Regions from separate parts of the Cobetia sp. AM6 genome, predicted to be linked through region 3. Evidence: predicted binding sites of a transcription regulator. Region 3 holds the regulator's gene; each other region holds the start of a gene.
The links. The regulator sigma-54, encoded in region 3, starts transcription at its own class of promoters, with help from an activator protein. The targets are predictions, from matches to a motif close to TGGCACNNNNNTTGCTNT.
Positions count from the first base shown of each region.

Region 1: the regulator sigma-54 is predicted to act here: its motif matches at 1,224-1,241, upstream of CLAM6_RS17155 (NCS1 family nucleobase:cation symporter-1).
Region 2: the regulator sigma-54 is predicted to act here: its motif matches at 4,141-4,158, upstream of CLAM6_RS07000 (putative urea ABC transporter substrate-binding protein).

Region 1 covers NZ_AP021868.1:4,093,328-4,098,524, reverse strand. Annotated here, with positions in the region: gene CLAM6_RS17165 (cation:proton antiporter) at 1-75, shown strand, start outside; gene CLAM6_RS17160 (aspartate/glutamate racemase family protein) at 175-930, opposite strand; gene CLAM6_RS17155 (NCS1 family nucleobase:cation symporter-1) at 1,311-2,786, shown strand; gene CLAM6_RS17150 (GGDEF domain-containing protein) at 3,093-4,265, shown strand; gene CLAM6_RS17145 (UDP-2,3-diacylglucosamine diphosphatase) at 4,444-5,197, shown strand, end outside.
Region 2 covers NZ_AP021868.1:1,638,722-1,643,918, reverse strand. Annotated here, with positions in the region: gene CLAM6_RS07010 (DEAD/DEAH box helicase) at 103-2,607, opposite strand; gene CLAM6_RS07005 (HamA C-terminal domain-containing protein) at 2,611-3,537, opposite strand; guanidine-I (ykkC/yxkD leader) riboswitch at 3,853-3,960, shown strand; gene CLAM6_RS07000 (putative urea ABC transporter substrate-binding protein) at 4,185-5,162, shown strand.
Region 3 covers NZ_AP021868.1:833,994-839,190, reverse strand. Annotated here, with positions in the region: gene lptB (LPS export ABC transporter ATP-binding protein) at 1-76, shown strand, start outside; gene CLAM6_RS03560 (RNA polymerase factor sigma-54) at 310-1,758, shown strand; gene hpf (ribosome hibernation-promoting factor, HPF/YfiA family) at 2,419-2,727, shown strand; gene CLAM6_RS03550 (PTS sugar transporter subunit IIA) at 2,737-3,207, shown strand; gene rapZ (RNase adapter RapZ) at 3,345-4,292, shown strand; gene CLAM6_RS03540 (HPr family phosphocarrier protein) at 4,279-4,548, shown strand; gene mgtE (magnesium transporter) at 4,932-5,197, shown strand, end outside.

The sequences.
Region 1 (5,197 bases), 970 kb from region 3:
TTGAGCATCGGCAAGCTGGTGACCGCGGTGGTCGGCGATCGCAGCCACTCGGGAGAGTCGAACGACAAGCACTGAGTCAGAGACTGCCAAAGCAAACGCCCCTTCACTGGCAGCAGTGAGGGGGCGTTTGCGTTTCGGTCGCGAGGCGCCAGCCAAGGGCGGCTCGCCTGCGGGTCAAAGGGCCGCCAGGCCCCGGGCAAAGACACCGCTGAGGAGCTTCACCTCACCCGCTTGCTTCGCGCGAGCGACAGCGGGCTGGCGCATCAGGGTCAGCAGCAGGTCGCGCCCCGCCAGCAGCGGGTCGACCACCGGCAGGCCGATCTCTGACGCGATGGCATCACGCAGCGGCCCCATCGCAGCGCAGCCCAGTACGATGCTGCCGGCACCGCTGGCTCTGGCGTGTTCACAGCGCTCCAGCAATGCCGCGGGGGGAGTGCGCGCCTCGGAAAGCGCGAGTACCGGTACGTCACAGGCCAGCAGCGCCTTGCACAGGGGGCGCATCGCATAGCGCTCCAGCAGCTGCTCGGACATCGGCAGCGTGCTGGTCATGCTGGTGACGATGGCAAAGGAGGGCGCCGCCAGCGTGGCCATGTGCATGGCGGCCTGGGCGATGCCGATCACCGGCACGGGGCTCAGTTCTCGGGCGGCCTCGAGGCCGGGGTCACCGAAGCAGGCCAGTAGATAGCCATCGGCGGGCGGGGTCTCCAGCAGGCCCTCACGATCACGGGCGATCAGCGCCAGCAGCGCGACCACCGCCATGGCTTCCTCGACGGCGGTCTCGATGCTGGGGGCGCCATGCTCGGCAGTCAGCACCTCGAGGTGGATGTCCCGGGCGAGCTGCCGTTGCAGCGAGTGCGCCATCTGCTGACTCATCGCCTGGCTGGTGTTGGGATTGATGACCTTGAGACGCAACATGGCGGGCTCTCTCATGATGGGGGGCTCGTGATGGACTTTCGCGTGACGGCGCGCGCCGGATGCAGGGCCGTGCGAGCGGAGCACACAAAACACGAGCAGCATCCGTGCCAGCCCGGTAACACCTGCTGGCGCAACGTTCGTTTCATTGGCGGTGCGCTGCTGTGGTGCATATGGCTAATACAGCAGAAGTTGATGGTGCCTGATGTCTCAGGAGTTGCCACGCACATGACGTTGCTGGCAGGGGTGTCACGCAGATCGGGCCTTGGGGAAAACGCTTGGAGATTGAAAATCCGCAACAAGTGTTTCACTGGCACGCTTGTTGATAAGGGGAGGGTATGGCGAGGCATGACGCCTCGTGACTGGCCCATGGCCCACAAGCCCCTCTGGAGACAACAATGACACCCCAGACTCCCCCTGATCTGAGCAACGCGAGCAAGCGGCTCATCAATGCGGACCTCGCCCCCTGCGAGCAGAACTGGAACTGGTACAACATCTTCTCGTTCTGGATGTCCGATGTGCACAGCGTCGGTGGCTACGTCTTCGCCGCCAGTCTGTTCACCCTGGGGCTGGCCAGCTGGCAGATTCTGGTCTCGATGCTGGTCGGCATTCTGGTGGTGCAGGTGTTCGCCAATCTGATCTCGCGGCCCAGCCAGCAGACGGGGGTGCCCTTCCCGGTGGTCTGCCGTCAGTCCTTCGGCATCTATGGTGCCAATATTCCGGCGATCATCCGCGGGCTGATCGCGGTGGTGTGGTACGGCATCCAGACGTATCTGGCGGCGCATGCCTTGATGCTGGTGCTGCTGCGCTATGTGCCGTCGCTGGAAGGGCTGACCGAGACCCAGCTGTTCGGGCTCTCGCAGCTGGGCTGGTCCTGCTTCCTGTTCATGTGGGTGCTGCAGGCGCTGGTGTTCTGGTGGGGCATGAATGCGGTGCGGCGCTTCATCGATTTCGCCGGGCCAGCCGTCTATGTGGTGATGTTCGCGCTGGCGGGCTGGATCGTCTGGCAGGCCGGCTGGGACAACATCAGCTTCACGCTGGGCAGCAAGACGCTCTCTGGCAGCGACGCCCTGTGGCAGATGGTGATCGCCGCGGCGCTGGTGGCGGGCTACTTCGCGGGGCCGACGCTCAACTTCGGGGACTTCTCGCGCTACTGCGCTACCCCCGGGGATGTGAAGCGCGGCAATTTCTGGGGCCTGCCGGTCAACTTCCTGCTGTTTGCCGTCATCACCGTGGTGGTGGTGTCCGGTACGCAGCCCATCTTCGGCGAGATGCTGCATGATCCGATGGAGACCGTCGCCCGCATCGACAATGGCGTCGCGGCAGCGCTGGGCATCCTGACCCTGGTGCTGGCGACCATCGGCATCAACATCGTGGCCAACTTCGTGTCACCGGCGTTCGACTTCTCCAATGTGGCACCGTCCCGCATCAGCTGGCGCATGGGCGGCATGCTCGCCGCCGTCGGCTCCATCTTCATCACGCCGTGGAATCTGTTCAACAACCCGGAGATCATCCAGTACACCGTGGGCATCCTCGCCGCAGCCATCGGCCCGGTGTATGGCGTGATCCTGTTTGACCACTATCTGGTCAACAAGGGCGGCATCAACACCAAGGCGCTGTTCACTGACAGCGCGGAAGGCGAGTACTTCTTCGAGAAGGGCGTCAACGTCGCGGCGGTCAAGGCGCTGCTGGTCTCCTCGGCGGTGACGCTGATCATCAGCTTCCTGCCGCTGGGTGACATCACCCACTTCACGCTGTTCATCGGCGGTCTGATGGCGGCAGGGCTTTATGGCATCTTCTCGGGGTACTGGCTGGGAGATGCCGCCTCTGCACGCATCTATGTGCCGGCCGGGGTACGCCAGAAGATGTCATGACGCTCAGGCCGTGACCTGGTATTGCCTTGGCCTTACCTTTACCTTCAGCGCCCTGCTGTCGCCATCGAGGTGGATGACGACAGCAGGGCGCTTTCGTTCGTGTTGCCGGCGCGTTCGTGTTGCCGGCACATTCGTGTTGCCGACACCTCTTTGCCCTTGTTCCGCCTGGCTGGCCTGATGACACAGCACATTGTTCTATCAGGCAGTCGGTAATCTTGCGTTTACTGATCAACTCTTTATTCCAGTGAGGTGTGCTCTGCGCGCGGTGTAACATTGGTTGATGCTACCGAGTGTCGAGGATGGAACATGCTGCTTCATGAACATCTGATATTGCCGGGCAGGGACGGTTCGGATATCGAAGCGCAGCACTATCGCACGCGAATCAATAATACCTTCATCATGTTCGCCATGGCGTGCTTCGCCTGCTTCCTGCTGTTTGACTATTTCCAGGTGCCGTCTGCCTGGCAGGCGTTGTGGGTGGGGCGGCTGATCATCTTCCTCTGCTGCCTGCTGTGCATCCTCCAGCTGCGCCGCGGCGGCGTGCATTCGGACAAGATCCTGCTGGCCGGGGCGATACCCGCCAATCTGTTCTTCTGCTTCGGTGCCGCGCTGATTCCGGATGCACTGACGCTGACGTTGTGGAACCTGAGTTTCTCGACCTGCATGCTGATCGCCATGCCCGCCTGGCTGGTGTGGGGCTGGCGCTACCAGCTGGCCAGCAGCCTGCCGCTGATACTGTGTTATGTGCCCATCTATGTGTGGCTGAGTCCCTTGTCGTTGACGACATTGGCCGGTGCGGGTGGTGCCTACATCCTGGGGACCCTCTTCATCGCGCCGGCACTGGCGCATGCCCGAGCCTCGACCTTCCATCGCACCATCCGGCTGCAGCGCACGCTGGAGGCGCGCAATCTCGAATTGCACGACATGAATCAGCGGTTGCTCACCCAGCAGAACGAGCTGGAATACCGCGCCAATCATGATCTGCTGACGGGGCTGCCCAACCGTCGTTTCGGCTTTGATTTTCTCGAGCGGATGCTGGCCGAGAGCACGAGCACCCGGCAATGCGTGTCAATCCTGTTCGTGGATGTCGATCGTCTGAAGCACGTCAACGACAGCTTCGGGCACGCCGAGGGTGATCGCCTGATCCAGCTGGTGGCCCGGAGTGTCGCCCAGGCGGCCGGTGAAGACGGACTGGCATGCCGTCTGGGCGGCGATGAATTCCTGGTCGTGATGCCCGGTGCCTGTGATATGGCCAGCCAGCAGGCGACGACCCAGCTGATGCGCCATCTTCAGGAACAACGCCTGGAGCAGCAAATTCCCTTCCCGGTCGAGGTCAGCATCGGGCGCGTCACCCACGACCCGGTATTGCAGGGCGATGTGGATGTCGATGATCTGATCCATATCGCGGATGACCGCATGTATCGTCAGAAGCGCGCTCGGCGGCGGGCCATGGCGGGCGCCAACGACCCCCAGGCGTGAGAAAGCCCGCGATCTTCCCTTCTTTCATGCTGCAAGTGATTGATGGCAATGGCTGTCATCGCTTTTTCATGTCGCTGTTACGGGTATGTCATCGCCTCCCCTCAGTCTTGCTGGGCAACGACAGGGGCCATCTGGGCCTCGCCTGTCGATTCCGCCTGGCAACCCAGAGGTGACTGACATGACCGCTCCGCAATCGGTTCCCCGTGCTGAAATGCCGCCTGCTCCCGACGCTCTCGGTCAGGTTCGCACGCTGTTCATCTCCGATGTGCATCTGGGAACCCCGGACTGCCAGGCGGCGCTGCTTGCGAAGCTGCTGCGTCGCGTGCGCCCCGAACGCCTGTATCTGGTCGGCGATATCGTCGACCTGCTGGCGATGCGCAAGCGTGCGGTGCTCGACAAGGACCAGCAGGCGCTGGTGGCGCGGGTGCTGCGTCTGGCGCGCAGTGGCTGCGAGGTCATCTACATTCCCGGCAATCATGATGCCGCCTTCCGTCGCCTGTGCGGCCTGAAGCTGCACAACGTGAGCATCGAGCGGCGCGCGATCCATACCACCGGCAGCGGTCGTCGCCTGCTGGTCTCCCACGGCGATGAATTCGACACCCATGTGCGCATCGCGCCGTGGCTGCTCAAGCTGGGCGATGGCATGCACGGCTTCATCCTGTCGCTCAATCGCTGGTGCAACCGCGCGCGTGGCATGTTCGGGCTGCCGTACTGGTCGCTGGCCAGCGCGCTCAAGCGTCGTAGCGGCACCGCCCAGCGCTATGTGGCCCAGTTCGAGGAAGCCGCCATGCGTCAGGCGCGCCTCGAAGGTCTGGATGGCTATGTCGGGGGGCACATCCACCAGGCGGGCTTTCGGGTCGAGGAAGGCGTGCTCTACTGCAACGACGGCGACTGGGTCGAGCACTGCACCGCGCTGGCGGAAGATGCCGAAG
Region 2 (5,197 bases), 800 kb from region 3:
GAGGCACAACGAAACGACGCGCCGGATCGCGCAACCATGCGCCGCGGCAAGGGCAACCCCTCGGGATGGGCTCATATTGCATATGAATTGGGAGCAATATAATCACATCAGAACTGATTTTAATTCTCTTTTACATAAATCAGGCATATTGATACTCTCTATATCAACTTTGGTTAGTAGCTCGTAATAACTTTCTACATCTTTTTTTTCGAGCTCGAACTTAACTTCTTTGCTTATGTATAATGCAGTAAACCTTGAACAGCCTAAAGCCATAATGTTAAGCGTATCTTTATTACACGAACCAAATTCCATATATATGTGATATGGTTCTATGTTTTCTGCAAGCTCCTTTTTATTTAAATCCATACATACTTTATTCAACACATCACTATAGGCTGAAAAAAACTTAACCGCATTAAATCTAATATCTTTATCCAGGATACTTAAGTAATCTCTAATAATCTGAGAAACTTCTTTACTAGGGCTTTTTTCTTTATGATACGCTACTTGGTTACTTAAAATTTGTCTCAGGGGCTGTTCAGTAATCCAATATTGTGCAGCCCGACTTAGTAGATTTATATATCCTTGTGTTATATTCCAACCCAACACATCTTTAAAAACAATCATTATGTTTTTTAGCCTTGCTATAAAACCAACCTCATAAGGGCGCAATGGTATATAATCTTCAATACATTCTGCTTCTAAAAGAAAACCATACAACTTCTGAAGATTATCAGGCCTTATGCTTCTATTTTTTTGAATTATATCTTCTGGTAAGAGAATTTTCAGCTCCGATACTTTTTGTATGGTTGTATCCAAAACTTTCGAATTCTCTTCTGTTCGATATTGCTCTAACTCGTGCTTATTTTTTGGCCAATGATAATCTTGATAAATTTTACTAAATACTGCTTCAGCTTGCTCCAAATCACTTTTATTCAGGGAGTCTTCATCTAATAAGCTCTGTATTATTTTCCCTCCATCCTCCATGAGGAGATCGACCGAAGGTTTAATTGTTTGTAATCTTAAACCTCGATAGGAACTTTCTTGCCATTTATTCGGTCTTAAACACCATATATTCCCTTGAAATTCTTTTAAGAGCCTTCCAGCACGTCCAGATAGATTTAAAAAGTCCGAGCGTGACATAGGTTTATCGCCCGACTTTGGGCTTTCTATCAATATATGCTTAGTAGGAAGATTAACACCCTGTAATAAAGTACTAGTACAACAAAGAAACTTTATTTCACCAGACCTAAACAAATTCTCAACCCCAGCTCTTACTATGGATGGCATCTTACCGTAATGAAAGCCGGCCCCACCTTTTAAACAATCTATAAGTGGATACTCCGGATGGATCTCCTTGTACAAAAAATCAATAAATGAACTGACATTCTCTGTTAGTATGTATTTATTCCTCATGCTTATTTCTTTGGCCACCTTCTCAGCATCAGATGGGCCATTGGAAAAAACCACTATAGACTCATCTTCCTTAACAATATTTAAAGCAAGATTTGCCTTTTGTGTTGGTTTTTTATTTCTTAAATGAAAGTCAATATCTCTAACTCCTAATGCTACAGTCGCATCATTAACCAACAAATCGAATTCTACTTTTTTACCATTACCTTGAACTTCTTTTACGAGTATTACGTTTTGTAGAACTGGTGAGACTTCCTCTACAAAAGAATAGCCGGTACTAGTTGCATTTATACACTCGAAGTATATATCGGGGTTATTTATTAACGGACTACAAAATAAAACTTTAACATTATTGTATTTGAAAACCAAATATTCTATAGCACTCTGAAGTAATATTCCTCGCTTACCTTTCTGTATCTCATGGGCTTCATCAACAATCAACAAATCAATAGGACTAGCTTTAGGTTCTATTTCGCTAAGATAATTTATCAACCTCTCCTGAGTAAAAACATATACTACCCCTCTATCGGAATTATTCAGCTCATGTGCAAATGGAGCAGTTCTGACTTTTACTCCTGAAATAGAATAATCATTTAGAGATATTCTAATTCTATCCGAAACTTCAGATATCAATGCCCTTGTAGGTACAACATATACAATACGCTGGTTTAATTTTTCTTTTAAAGCAGTTACCAGCCCTAAGCTAAGGATAAACGATTTACCAGCTGAAGTAGGTGCTGAAACACTTAAATACTTTCTCTTTTTTAATTCGCTGTAAAACTTACTTTGAAAATCGGTTAATCGTATTTCTTCTGAATCAATGAAAATAGTATTTTCTACTTCTCGACCTAAACGCTCTAACATCAACATACTAGTTGATCTTACTAACTTATTAGATGCTCTATCTTCAAGTAGCTTACGACCAGGGAAATTACCCAATCTAGAAAAAATCATTCCTATAGCTTGAGTAAGATCATATTTGGCACTAACATTTACATCAATTAACCTAACCGCTATTTCATAACATAAGCTCTTATCAATATCTTTATCGGATAAAGACAAAACAGATGCATACCTTAACAGCTGTTTGAACTCCATCTCATTTATTTCTGGAGTAGAACCAGGTTGTTTACCGAAGAGCTGACTAGAAACGCTGCAGACTCTCAGTTTTTCTAAAGTAGTATCTTTTACCATGCTTTACCCCAAAGCTTTATTAAAAGCGTTTCTAAAATCTTTCACTGAAGGAAAAGGTAAGAAAAAAATCTCAAATACGAGAGATTTCTTATCAAACTTGACTAACTCTTCTCTTAAGTGATGTATAACTTTTTCTATATCTGCCAAGTATCTGTCTTTAAATTTGGCGTTATCATCTAACATAACCTGATCTATGTGGCTCTTATAGCCATCATAATCAAATCCTATCAAAACAGCATGATTAACTCTTACATTTGGCCCCGGGTTGTTATTTACAAACAGTGACTTAATTTCTTCCTTAATTTTTTCATCCGCATATTTAAAGTGCTTTGTAACCATACAAAATTCATGTTGAGCCATACCAATATCATGAAAACCACTAACACTAGCTAAAGCTGACTTTAAAGCTTGATTAACATTTTGGTATAACTTTGCCTCGCCAAAATAAAAATCTACTATATTTAGGTCTGAATTCCATCTAGCATGTATGCCATCAGAACCTTTAACTTCATCTTTATGATTGGTTTTCAACTCCATCTTGGATACTATTTGTGGGGCTCCTAGAACAGCTTCAAGTAAAAAGAAAAGTAATATCTCTCCAGCTTCGCCGCTTTTATCATCAACACCTGTACTTATATCAGGTCGCCTAAACAAACTTCGTGCTTCTTTAACTAAAAGTGCATACTGGCTATTTGTTATAGCTTCTTCAGTGTTTTTAGAGGAAAGACAATAATCTATAATATACGAGTATAAAACATCAGCTAAGGCTGTCACCATAGGCACATTGTTCCCATCAAACTTCAAACTATTTAATCTGATAGTGGTTTTAATAGAATCTATAGTGTAATCATGTTCAAAGCTATCAACACAATTTACAAAGTCATCTATTTTTATCGCCAAATTGTCAGATATATTTTTCACACTATCCATAGCTTAAAACCTCCATCAACAAAACTTAATCACTAAAACTAAATCCTATCGGAGAAATACAGCCATGAGGAAGTTACCAACCTTAAACTAAACTTTATATTAGACCATAAAGCAGAACTTTCATAATATCAGTCAATTATTGTGCACTACTGCTCAAAAAGCACCATTTCAGTGCACAAGATACCTTCATTCCTGTATCCCCACCCCACCCTCAAAAACAACTCATTGATTTCATTATATTATTTTCTCCTTGGAATAATCTTCGCAGGTGTAGCCCTGAGGCACCGATAGGCATACAACAATCGAAAATCTACACCAATGGAGCGCTAGGGTTCCGGTGACTGGCTTATGGCCGTCACGACTGGTCCGAGAGCACTCGACCTCCAGCTGGGGGTTACACGGCGGGACAAAAGCCCGGGAGACGCAACGCCTGAAAAGGTCGGCGCCTCTCACTTTTTCCGCCGGAGATAACGACAATGACCCAGCCCACTCGCCTTTCCCCGTCTACGACTTCCCCCTCGGATGCCAGCGCCCAGGTGTCATCCGCTGCTGTCTCATCTGCTTCAGCTACCGTTTCCCGAAACGCTTCCAGACGTGCTGCGCTGGCCGGCGCTCTGCTGCTTGGCGCATCGCTGAGCCCGCAGGCCATGGCGCAGGATTCCTTCAGCGTGTGCTGGTCGGTGTATGCCGGCTGGATGCCGTGGGAATACGCGGACACCCAGGGCATCGTCGACAAGTGGGCCAAGAAGTACGACATCAACATCGATGTGGTGCAGGTCAACGATTACGTCGAGTCCATCAATCAGTACACCTCCGGCAATGTCGATGGCTGCGCCATGACCAACATGGACGCCCTCACCCTCCCCGCCGCCAGCAGCGTCGATTCCACCGCGCTGATTCTGGGTGACTACTCCGATGGCAATGATGGCGTGATGATACGCGACGGTGATTCCATCGAGTCCCTGAAGGACCGTGAGGTCAATCTGGTGCAGTTCAGTGTCTCCCACTACCTGCTGGCACGCGCGCTGGACAGCGTCGGCATGAGCGAGCGCGACCTCACCACCACCAATACCGGCGATGCCGATATCGTCGCGCTGGCCAGCAACCCGGATACCCAGGCCGTGGTCACCTGGAACCCGCAGCTCGCCACCCTCAAGGACATGCCCGGCTATACCGAAGTCTTCAACTCCAGCGACATTCCCGGCGAGATTCTCGACCTGATGGTCGTCAACACCCAGACGCTGAAGGACAACCCGGACTTCGGCCATGCGCTGGTCGGTGCCTGGTATGAGGTGATGGAGAAGATGAAGGCTGGCGATGAAGCGGCGCTCTCCCAGATGGCCGATGCCGCCGGCACCGACCTCGCCGGCTATCAGTCCCAGCTGGCCGCGACCCACATGTATTACACCCCCGCCGAGGCCGTGGCCGCCTTCAATGCGCCGAGCCTCAAGGACACCATGCAGCACATCGCCGACTTCAGCTTCGCACAGGGGCTGCTGGGCGAAGGCGCGCCGGATGCCGGCTTCATCGGTATCGAAACGCCTGCCGGCATCGTCGGCAATGAGGGCAACGTGATGCTGCGCTTCGACCCGAGCTACACCGCCGCACTGGCCGACAGCCAGTAACGCCACGCGGTGGATGCCGCACACCAGCCGCAGGA
Region 3 (5,197 bases):
CCACGGTGATGCGGACTCCATCCTGGCCAACCAGCAGGTGCGCGACGTCTACCTGGGCCACGAGTTCACGCTCTAGGGTCAGCGGCTGCGCTGAGCCCACCGGAGGCGAAAGCTTCAAAAGCCGCTGCGTGATTTTATCGCGTAGCGGCTTTTTCATGTCTGACATCAGACGCATGCATGACGTCCATACCACCTTGGTGGAAACATGGCATGCAAGTTGCTTGAATATTCACGACAACCTCTTGTCAGTGCCCCGAGTCACGGTATAGCGTAGTAAGCACGTTCCTTTGCCGTGAATTGACTGACTCCATGAAACCCACCCTGCAACTCCGCCTCGGCACCTCGCTGACCATGACGCCGCAGCTCCAGCAAGCGATCCAGCTGCTGCAGCTGTCGACGCTCGACCTGCGTCAGGAGATTCAGCAAGCCCTCGAGTCCAACCCCATGTTGGAGCTCGACGAGGACTACGAGTCGCTGGATGTCGTCGAGACACAGGATTCGAGCGAGATCTCCACTGCCGACTCCTCGAGCGAGATTCCCGAGGAATACCCCCTCGACAGTGACTGGTCGGACCTCTACCAGGACCACGCCGGTAGCCTGACCAGCTCCGGCAGTGGCAGCGGGAGTGAAGAAGGGCCGGACTTCGATCGCAATACCAGTGTCGAGAGCCTGCAGGACCACCTGCGCTGGCAGCTGGCGATGACCGACCTCGATGGCCGTGAACGCCAGATGGCGGAGAGCCTGATCGATGCCGTCGACGGTGCCGGCTATCTGAGTCTGTCACTCGATGAGCTGGTCGATGGCCTGCGCGGCCAGGGCCTGCCCGGCCTCAAGGCCTCCGAGCTCGAGCAGGTATTGTTGCGTCTGCAGCAGTTCGACCCGACCGGCGTCTTCGCCCGTGATCTGCGCGAATGCCTGCTGCTGCAACTGGCACTGCTGCCGGATGATCTGCCGCTGCTGGCGCAGGCGCGCCGCCTGGTACGTCAATTCCTCGAGGCACTGGGCAACGATGACCGCAAGCTGCTCAAGCGCCGCCTGAGCCTTGATGATGACGAGCTGGACCACGTCATTCGCCTGGTGCGCGCGCTCGACCCGCGCCCGGCATCCGCCTGGGGCGAGCCCGCCAGCGATTACGTGATCCCTGATCTGCTGGTGCGCCATACCCGCCACGGCTGGCAGGTCGAGCTCAACCCGGAAGCGCTACCCAAGCTGCGCATCCAGCCGGAATACGCCGCGCTGATCAAGCGTGCCGACAAGTCCGCCGACAATACCTTCCTCAAGGACAACCTGCAGGAAGCCCGCTGGCTGATGAAGAGCCTGTCATCGCGCAATGACACCCTGCTCAAGGTCGGCCGCGAGATCATGGCGCGCCAGATCGACTTCCTCGAGCAAGGCGAGGAAGGCATGAAGCCGCTGATTCTGGCCAACATCGCCGAAGTGGTCGAGATGCACGAATCGACCATCTCGCGGGTCACGACCCAGAAGTACATCCACACCCCGCGCGGCGTCTTCGAGCTCAAGTTCTTCTTCTCGAGCCAGGTCGGTGGCAGCGGCAGTGGCGACGCCCACTCAAGCACCGCCATTCGTGCCCGCATCCGCAAGCTGATCGCGGAAGAGCCGGCCCGCAAGCCTCTCTCCGACTCACGGCTGGTCGATCTGCTCGCCAGCGATGGCATCGAGGTCGCACGCCGTACCGTGGCCAAGTATCGCGAAGCGATGGGCATCCCGTCCTCCAGCGAGCGCAAGCGTCTGGCCTGACCCGTCACCTGCGGCTGCCATGCCCTGCTCTCACCTCCACAATGGCAGCCGCCGCCAACCTCAAGCGCTGGATTTTCCGCTCATCAGCCTCTGACTTCGCGGGCAGCGGTGCGCCTGTCGCGCGCTCTGTCATCCCGTCAACCGCTCGTCAATTGCCCGTCATGGGCCATGACGGCGCGCAGGATGACGGTAAAAAACCGCCGTTCCGGCAGCGTCATTCACCGTCAATCGCATGTTTTTAAAGTCACTTTTGCGCGTATTGCACCTGGATGACACCCGGACAACCTCCCAAAACGCCGCTTGCTCCACTCAATCGAAGCGCCTGAAAGGCGACGTACATGCAGGGATTGGCGACGAAAACCCGCCTTCTTGCGCGTCTTTCACGCACCACCCACCAGACGTGCCCTTGAAGTCCACTCCGTTACCCCTCACTGAGTTGAAGACAAGCACTGAGCCACGATGCAGCGCAGCGTTGATCTTTGCGCAAAGCTTGGGCATTGTCGGTACAGACGCTCACGACATCTGACGCCACTGGCAAGGGTGCGAAAACATCGCCAGACGGTGGCCGTCAAGCCTGTTGCAGAGCGTCCGATCAGGGTTTGCTCGTAGTCAAAAAGGGTTACAATTGAATGGCAACCCGCTGGATAAAGGAGCGTGTCCATGCAAGTGAATATCACCGGGCATCATGTGGAACTTACCGATCCTCTCCGCGATTACGTCAACGAGAAGCTCGCTCGCCTCGAACGGCATTACGACAACATCACCAATGTTCAGGTGACACTGTCGATCGAGAAGGAGCGCCAGCAGGCTGCCTGCACCTTGCACGCGGCAGGCGCTGACCTCCACGCCCTGGCAGAAGACCCCAACATGTACGCTGCCATCGACGCGCTCGCCGACAAGCTGGATCGCCAGCTGGTCAAACACAAGGAAAAGTCCCAGGCTCGCTCTCAGGGCACCGGGACCCGTTGACCTTCAGCCATGACACTTGATCAGATCCTTCCCCCCGAGCGCACGCTTTACGGTGTCCCCGGGGGGAGCAAGAAGCGGGTGCTTGAATTCTTCAGCACCTTCATCGCACAGAACATTCCCAGCCTGGATAGCCAGGAAGTCTTCTCGCGCCTGATCGGGCGCGAGAGACTGGGGTCGACCGGCATTGGCCACGGTGTGGCCGTGCCCCATGCACGCAGCCCGCATTGCAAGACGCCAATCGCTGCGTTTCTGAAGCTCGGTGAACCCATCGACTTCGATGCCATCGACGGAGAACCCATCGATCTGCTGTTCGTGCTGCTGGTGCCTGAGGAAGCGGATGAGACCCATCTGACGCTGCTCGGGCAGGTCGCGGAATTGCTCAATTCCCCGACCAATCGCTCGGCCCTGCGCCAGGCAGACAGCCAGCGTGCACTCTTTGAGGCATTGACCCAAGCCATCGCCGAATTACCGGCGCGCTGAATGACAGGCCCGGACATCGTCCGGGCTTTCGTCTTGCTGGCCTCCCATCGGCCGATGTACAGCGCACTGATAGCGGGCAGCCCTCTGCCCCACCCCTGCATTCTTTCGACGTTGACCTCGCCCTTGGAGAGCACTTCATGAAGATCGTGATCATCAGCGGCCGCTCCGGCTCCGGGAAATCCATCGCTCTCCAGGCGCTGGAAGACATTGGCTACTACGCCATCGACAATCTGCCCGGCATGCTGCTGGCGCCACTGGTCGATCAGCTCGAAAAGGACAGCCCGGCGCGCCGGCGCATCGCGGTCTCCATCGATGCCCGCAACCTGCCGGAAGCCTTGACCCGCTTCCCCGAATTGCTCGACAACGTCCGCCAGAGCGGCATGGACGTGCAGGTCGTCTACCTGACCACCGATTCGCGAGTGCTGCTGGAACGCTACTCAGCGACCCGTCGTCGTCACCCTCTGACGCGCGACAATGACCACACCCTGGCCGAGGCCATCGAGATCGAGCAGAAGACGCTCGCTCCCATTCGCCAGAAGGCCGATCTGGTCATCGACTCGACCAACCTGAGCGTGCACGACCTGCGCTCGCGGATCACCGAGCAGGTCGCCCAGCACAGCTCCCGCCACCTGACGCTGACCTTTGAATCCTTCGGCTTCAAGCATGGCGTGCCGACCGACGCCGACATGGTGTTCGATGCCCGCTGCCTGCCCAACCCGTACTGGGATATCAATCTGCGCGGCGATACCGGTCGCGATGACAGCGTGGCCGAATTCCTGCAGCGCTACCCCACCGTCCAGGCGATGCATGACGATATCGCTGGCTGGCTGGAACGCTGGCTGCCCGCCTATCAGGACAGCAACCGCAGCTACCTGACGGTGTCCGTGGGCTGCACCGGCGGCCAGCATCGCAGCGTCTACCTGTGCGAGCAGCTGGCGAGCTACTTTGCCGAGCGCCTGCCTGAGGTGCGCCTGCGTCACCGCGAGCTGGGCATTCATACCGCGCTGAGCAACGCGGGTGAGACGATTGGTCAGCAAGAGCATCAGCAAGAGCATCAGCAGGAGCATCGCGATGGCCTCTCGTGAGCTGACGCTGACCAACCGCCGCGGGCTGCACGCCCGCGCAGCCACCAAGCTGGTCAATTGCTGTGCGCCCTATTGCGCGACGGTGATAGTCAGCCATGGCGAGCGACGCGCCAATGCAGCCAATGTAATGGCATTGCTGATGCTGGCCGCGCCCTGCGGCACGACGCTGCTGATCGATGTCGAGGGCGAACAGGCCGATGAGGCGATGCTGGCCATCGAGGCGCTGTTCGAGGCGCGTTTCGAGGAAGACGAATAACCGCCACTGACAGCGCTGTGCAGTTGCGCTGTGAGCCCAGCCTTCCTCCCTCAGCCAGCTCGCTTCTTGATCAACTATCTTTTCGGCCCGCTCGCTTATCGGCCAGCCCCCTCTGGCGGCGTCCTGGCGACACCATTAACTGCTCGCGCAGGATGCCTAGCGCCTGTTCCTTCACCGGTTCCTGCACCTGTCCTTGCGCCTACCCTTGTACCTTTCCCTGCACCTATCCTTGCGCCTGGCAGCCATGCAACGCTGCTTTTGCGCCAGTAGCGGAACGCGGATTGTCCTTTCGATAAGAAACACTGTTTTCTTTTGTCGACGCGCCCCCCTACGCCAATGGTAGAATCAGCGCTGTCCTTCATGTCGACAGGGGAAGCCGACAGATGAGCAAGACGTCTCGTAAACTCAAGCCAAGACTTGATCGCCTGTCACAGGCGCTGGAAAGCGGCGAGCTGGAACAGGCAAGACGCATGCTCAATCGCGGCCTCGCGCCAGTGGACGTGGCCCACCTGCTGGAATCCTCGCCCCCCAAGGAGCGTAATCTGCTCTGGGAGCTGGTCGATGCCGAGCTGCAGGGCGATGTCCTTCAATACCTTGGCGAAGACATCCAGACCGACTTCCTCAAGGACATGGACGCCGTCGACGTTCT